Regions from separate parts of the Nonomuraea sp. KM88 genome, predicted to be linked through region 1. Evidence: riboswitches for the same ligand, from Rfam matches in the RefSeq annotation. Region 1 holds a riboswitch; the other holds the start of a gene.
The links. Region 1 has a riboswitch for cyclic di-AMP ahead of ACTWPV_RS25115 (C40 family peptidase). Riboswitches for the same ligand answer to the same signal wherever they lie in the genome.
Positions count from the first base shown of each region.

Region 2: another riboswitch for cyclic di-AMP. It lies ahead of ACTWPV_RS44810 (glycoside hydrolase family 25 protein); the one in region 1 lies ahead of ACTWPV_RS25115 (C40 family peptidase).

Region 1 is NZ_JBQQCC010000008.1:321,339-324,713, reverse strand. It holds gene ACTWPV_RS25120 (LuxR C-terminal-related transcriptional regulator) at 391-603, shown strand; gene ACTWPV_RS25115 (C40 family peptidase) at 652-1,608, opposite strand; cyclic di-AMP (ydaO/yuaA leader) riboswitch at 1,702-1,843, opposite strand; gene ACTWPV_RS25110 (amino-acid N-acetyltransferase) at 2,114-2,683, shown strand; gene ACTWPV_RS25105 (RDD family protein) at 2,769-3,375, shown strand, end outside.
Region 2 is NZ_JBQQCC010000026.1:86,169-89,543, reverse strand. It holds gene ACTWPV_RS44815 (SDR family oxidoreductase) at 1-596, shown strand, start outside; cyclic di-AMP (ydaO/yuaA leader) riboswitch at 864-1,008, shown strand; gene ACTWPV_RS44810 (glycoside hydrolase family 25 protein) at 1,020-1,742, shown strand; gene ACTWPV_RS44805 (isocitrate lyase/PEP mutase family protein) at 1,797-2,537, opposite strand; gene ACTWPV_RS44800 (amino acid permease) at 2,659-3,375, opposite strand, start outside.

The DNA.
Region 1 (3,375 bases):
ATGACGGTGATGCACGCTCAGGTCCGGAAATAAGGTTACTCCTGGCTTGCCGCGTGCCGCCGCCCGTGGTGAAGAGCGGCTGAGCGTTCCCGCCCGTACGTATGGATCATGCAGTAAATCGCGCGCGGATGGATCAAAAACCGGGACGCCGGCAGGACCGATCGGCGCCGGGCCGGGCCTGACCGAGAGGGCGCGCGGACCGTACGTCGGGCGGCGAGGTCTGCCGGCGGACGAGCCCCGGCAACCCGTGGCGGATCATGTCAACGGTGCTGGTCAAGAGCGGCGATCGTCATGCTTGACGACCTTTCCATGATGCGTTTACCGTCTGCGAGGAGCGGCTGTGGCCTGGCTAAGAGGGTCCAGGCCTGCTGTTGGGGGGGAGGGCTCCCGATGGAAGTGCTCACAGAAGGCGTTGAGCTGAGCCATGCGGATCTGGCGTTACTGGCGGAACTCGCCAGAGGAGTCACGGTCGATCGGGTGGGCAGGCGACTGGACATCAGCGGCCGCACCGTACGCCGGAGGTTGCGCGGCATCTGCGACCGCATCGGCGTCGCCACCGCGATCGAGGCCGTGGCGTGGGCGGCACGCCGCCAGCTGATCTAGCGGCACCCGCGCACTGGTGCCCACTCATTGGGCCTCCACGTGCAGAACTCAGTCGGCGATACGCACCGCGCCCGCGAACGGCCGCCGTTCGATCGACGCGATCCGCACCACATCACCCGTCCGAGGGGCGTGCACCATCATGCCGCCGCCCAGATAGATGCCCACGTGGTGCAGGTCGCTGTAGAAGAACACCAGGTCGCCTGGACGCATCTCGTCGCGTGAGATGTGCCGCCCGGCCGTCCACTGGTTGCCTGTGTAGTGCGGCAGCGAGATGCCCACCCGCTGGTAGGCCGCCATCACCAGGCCGGAGCAGTCGTAGGAGCCGGGACCCTCTGCTCCCCAGACGTACGGCTTGAGCTGCTGCGTGAGCGCCCACCGTGCCGCCTGCGCGGCCTTTCCGGTGCCCGCGATCGGCAGGTTGACGCGGGTGGCGCGGGTGCCGGGACGACCGGCCTCGCCCAGCGCCCGCCTGAACAGGTTGCTCTCGACCTTGGCGACCAGCTTGCTGATCTTGCCGCGCTTGGCGTCGAGGTCCTTGACGATCTTCTCGACCTCGCTGATGCGCGACTTGGCGCTCGCCCTGGCGCGCTCGGCGGCCTTCCTGGCCTTGGTGAGCTGGTTGAGCTCCTCGCCCTGCCGCTGCTCGATCGCGAACGTGGTCGCGGCGCGGTCGAGGAAGTTGCCGGGGTCCTCGGAGGAGGTGAACGCCAGCGCACGGCTCAGACCGCCCGTGATGTAGGCGTTCTGGGCGAGCAGGACGGCCTTGGCGCGCTTGGCCGCCAGGTCTGTCTCGCTGGCCGTCAGCGTCTTCTGCGCGGCCTCGGCGGCCTTCTTGGCCGTCTTCAGCTTCTCCCGCTGCCCGTTGTACTGCTCGGTCAGCGTCTCGATCTCGACGTGCATTTTCTCGACCCGCGTGGCGAGGTCTTTGAGCGAGGGCTTGGGGTCGGCGGACGCCGGGACGGTGGGAACCGAGAACAGCAGCGCGGCGACTGTGAAACTCGCCACACCGAGGCGGTGACGCGACAGGGCGCGTTCCGGGGGGCGGGCGTGCTTGCCCGCCGACTTCCTCCCACGGTTGAACGTGCGCTTCACCAACCAGGCTCCTCTCATAGACGCCTACCGGGTTAGCTGACGGGTTCGGGCCGGAGCAGCCCTACCGAAAAACTCGGATTCACCCCGTGGTGGCGGTCGCCACCGGCGGGTCCCCGGCTTCCCTGAGGGAATTGAGCGTGCTTCCCCCCGCGCGCGACACGCGGGGATCATCGTCGCTGGACACTAATGCACTCCGGGTTCCTGCTCAACCAGAACTGCCAACTCCGTAGAGGTTTCGCAACCGAAGGGTCACGAGGTGGTCTCGGTGCCAGTCGGGCAGGAGTGACCGTATGTGGCGCTTACTCCCGAACGATCGCCCGGCGCGACGCCGTGCTCGCTCGGCCACGAGATGTAACAGGATGGGCGGAGAGATGTGAGTTAGGTCCGAGCCGTAATGACATCTGTACTCTGGAGAGCCATGGAGCAGGTGGCCGAACTGACTGTGCCCGAGACCGCGGTGGTGGTCCGGCGTGCGCGCACGCCGGACGTGCGGGGGGTCAGGCGCCTGGTCGACACCTATGCGGGCGCGGGCTCGCGGCTCCTGAAGAAGGCCACGGTGACGCTGTACGAAGACGTGCAGGAGTTCTGGGTGGCCGAGCGTGGCGGGCAGATCGTCGGCTGTGGCGCGCTCCACGTGCTCTGGGAGGACCTCGCAGAGGTCCGCACGGTGGCCGTCGATCCCGAATGCCGCGGCGCGGGCGTCGGTCACCGGATCGTCTCAGCGCTCATCCAGCAGGCCAAAGATCTTGGTCTGCAACGTGTATTCTGTCTTACTTTTGAGGTCGACTTCTTCGCGAGGCATGGTTTTCGCCGCATCCAGGGCACGCCGGTCTCCCCCGAGGTCTACGCCGAGCTGCTGGCCTCGTATGACGAGGGTGTAGCGGAGTTCCTCGACCTGGAACACGTCAAGCCGAACACCCTGGGCAACACCCGCATGCTGCTCCATCTGTCGTCGGGTGACGCGGACCTTGACCACATGGAAAGGTGATTGTTGATACCTATGTCGATACGTTGGGCAGCACAGGCATGTGTCCTGACACGTGCCACGCGCGCACTCGAAGCGAGGTGACACGGTGAGCACCGGACAGCCGCCGTACCCACAAGACGAATCCGGCGAGAACGCTGCGCCTCCCCACTACGGCCAGCAGGCTCCGGGCCGCCACCCCGGCGAGCCCGACCCCGACGTCACTGTGGTCGGCTACCGGGCGGACGACGCCTACGGGCAACAGCCCCCCTATGGTCAGCAGCAGGGCTATGGCCAGCAACCCCAGTACGGTCAGCAGCAGGGCTACGGCCAGCAACCCCAGTACGGCCAGCAGCAGGGCTACGGCCAGCAACCCCAGTACGGCCAGCAGCCCCAGTCCCAGCCCGACTACGGCCAGCAGCAGTACGGCCAGCAGCAGGGCTACGGCCAGCAACCCCAGCAGGGTCAGCAGTACGACCAGCAGTACGGTCAGCAGCCGCAGTCCCAGCCCGGTTACGGCCAGCAGCAGGGTTACGGGCAGCAGCAACAGCCCGGCTACGACCAGCAGTACGGTCAGCAGCAGGGCTACGGCCAGCAGCCGCAGTCCCAGCCCGGTTACGGCCAGCAGCAGGGTTACGGGCAGCAGCAACAGCCCGGCTACGACCAGCAGTACGGCCAGCAGCAGGGCTACGGCCAGCAGCCCCAGTCGGGTCAGC
Region 2 (3,375 bases), on a different contig from region 1:
GTGCGGAGGCGGTCGTCGACGCCATCAACGCGCCGGCGGCCGGCCCGGAGGAGACGGTGGCGTTCTTCGGCGCCACCACGCGCAACCTGCTGGCCGCCGAGGAGCGGGCGGGGGTGCGCCACCACGTCCTGCTGTCGATCGTCGGGATCCATCGCGTCGAGGGCAACGCCCACTACGCCGGCAAGCGGGAGCAGGAGCGCCTCGTGGCCGCCGGGCCGGTGCCGTGGACGATCGTGCCGGTCACGCAGTTCCACGACTTCGCCGAAATGGTGGCGGGCTGGACGGAACAGGACGGCGTCGCCACGATCGCGCCGCTGCTCGTGCAGCCGATCGCGCCCGCCGAGGTGGCCGGCGTCCTCGCCGAGCTCGCGACCGGGGAGCCTCGGGGGCGGTACGCCGACGTCGCGGGCCCCGAGCCGCAGGACCTGGTGGACATGGCCCGGCGCACCCACGAGGCGCGGGGCCGTACGGTTCGGCTCGTGCCGACGTGGTCGGGAATCTTCGGCCCGGCGATGGCGGGCGACGTGCTACTGCCCGGCGAGGGCGCGCGCATCGCGCCGACCACGTTCGACGACTGGCTCGCCGGGCAACGGTAGGCGGAGAGCCCCGGCGCCGGAAGGCGGTACGCCGCCCGCTCACGTCACAGGAGTATCACGGGCCCCGTTCCGGCGGGACCCGCGTACGGTGCCGGAAAAACTTTGCCAAAGCCCTGGAACGCCTGCGAGAGAGGCGATCCAGGGCTTTACTATGGCAAACGACATTGCCTGTGGATTTGTACCACTTGCAGCGTTTATGGGGCGTTATATACCTTCTTGGGATTACGGCATACGGCACAGGCGAACGCTTGCCGAACCGTTTGCCGCGACGTTGACAGGCCGAATCCGCACAGCGCGGAGCCGGGGACCCACCTTTCCGGGGTGAATCGCACGCCAGCCGAGGGCTGCGCGCGTAGGGCACTTCCAAGCCCGAACCCGTCAGCTAACCCGGTAGGCACATGGAAGCAAGGAGTCGATCCCCCCATGCGCGAACTCACGCGACGTCTCACCCTGTCCGCCGCCGGCGCCCTGCTGGCCGGGACCACCGCCATCGCGGGCGCGAGCCTGCCCGCGCACGCGTCGCCCGTCGAGCCGGGCTCGGCCCAGGCGGCCGAGCAGCGCACGCTCACCTACGGCCAGGACGTGTCCAACCACCAGCCGCTGCACGACTGGGCCGCCAGCCCCGCGCAGTTCGGCATCATCAAGGCCACCGAGGGCACCGACTTCCGCGACGCCGCCTTCGCCAGGCACTGGAGCGAGCTGGGCAAGAAGGGCATCGTGCGCGGGGCGTACCACTACGCACACCCCGGCAACGACCCCATCGCCGAGGCCGAGCACTTCCTGTCCATGGTGAACTCCCAGCCCTCCAAGCCCGGCGACCTGCTGGTGCTGGACCTGGAGACCACCGACGGCAAGTCCGTCGAGGAGGTCAACGCCTGGGCCAAGGCGTGGCTGTCGCACGTGAAGGCCGAGACCGGGGTCACCCCGATGTTCTACAGCGGCTGGAACTTCGCCGACACCTACGGCAAGGGCCTGGCCGAGTACCCGCTGTGGGTGGCCCACTACAGCAAGCCGAAGGGCACGGTGACGCCGCCCGCCGACTGGAAGACCTGGACCATCCACCAGTACTCCGACTCCCCCATCGACCAGAACGTCTCGGCGCTCTCCCCCGACGAGCTGCGCGCCCTGGGCCGCACGTCCGCCTGACCGGGTTCGGGCGGGCGGGAACCTCCGCGGAGGATCCCGCCCGCCCGCCGCGGGTCAGGACCCGTACGGGTCCTGACCCGCGCGGATGCGACCCACCATCGTCTTGAGCGCCTCCAGCGCGGTCAGGTACGTCAGCGGGCCGAAGGACACGCGGGCGACGCCGAGGGAGGCCAGCCTGCCCAGGTCCATGCCGGGCATGCAGGCGACGTTGACCGGCCCGGGGACGGCCTTGACGAGGTCGCCGACCACCTCTTCCGACGGGGCCATCATGGGGTAGACGCAGTCGGCGCCGGCCTCAAGGTAGCGACGCCCGCGCTCGGCGACCTCCTCGGTCGAGGTGGAGCCGGTCAGGAACACGTCGACCCGCGCGTTGATCACCAGGTCGGGGCCCGCCTCGCGGAGGGCGGCGATGCGCGCGGCCTGCGCGTCGGCGTCGACCAGTCCCCCGGCCCGGTGGTCGGTGTCCTCGATGTTGAATCCGGCCGCGCCGATGGCGGTCAGCCGCTCGACGAGCTCGCCGGGCGGCAGGCCGTAGCCGGCTTCCGCGTCGACGCTCACCGGCACGTCCACGGCCCTGATGATCCTGGCGGCGATGTCGAACATCTCGCCGACGGGTGCGCCCTCGTGGTCGTCGCGTCCCAGCAGGGCGGCGATGGACGCGCTGGCGGTCGCCAGGGCGGGATAGCCGGCCTCGGCCACGACGGTGGCGCTGCCCGCGTCCCACACGTTGGGCAGGATCAGCGGGTCCCCGGGCTTGTGCAGGTCGCGCAGGAGAGCGGTGCGGGTCTTCGGCATGGTCGTTCCTTGCCTGTGAGGGTCATGTCCCTCTCTTGACGCCTGCGACCTTCGCTTCGTGACGCCTTCACGGTGTGATCGCCGACACAGCAGGACACCAGCCGGACGGCTCGACGGCGCGTCAGCGCTCGCCCGTCCCGGCCGGCGACCGTTCCAGGGCGGAGTGCCGGCGGCTGTAGGCGAAGTAGATGACCAGCCCGATCAGGAACCAGACGGCGAAGCGCAGCCACGTCACCGGGTCCAGGAACGTGATCAGCCAGATCGAGAAGACCACCCCGACGGCGGGCACGACCGGCATCCCGGGGGTGCGGAACTCGCGGTGCAGCCCGGGCTGCCGGTAGCGGAGCACGATCACGGCCAGGCACACGACCACGAACGCCAGCAGGATGCCGATGTTCGTCAGCTCGGCGGCCTCCCGGATCGGCAGGAACCCGGCGATCACCGCGGAGGCGGCGCCCACGATCCAGGTGACGCGCGAGGGCACCCGCCGTACCGGGTGCACCTTGGCGAACCACTGCGGCAGCAGCCCGTCGCGGCTCATCGAGAACCACACGCGGGTGACGCCGAGCATGAACGTGAACATCACGGTGAGGATGCCGATGATGGCTCCCACCGCGATCACGGACGCCAGCCCGGAGAGGCCGACCGAGGCGAACGCCGAGGAGAAGCCGCTCTCGGGGTCGATCTCCCGGTAGTTCTGCATGCCGGTCAGCACGAGCGTGGCCAGCACGTACAGCACCATGGCGATGATGAGGGAGTAGATGATCGCCTTGGGCATGTGCCGCCGCGCGTCGCGTGACTCCTCGGCCGCGGTGCTCATCGCGTCGTAGCCGAACAC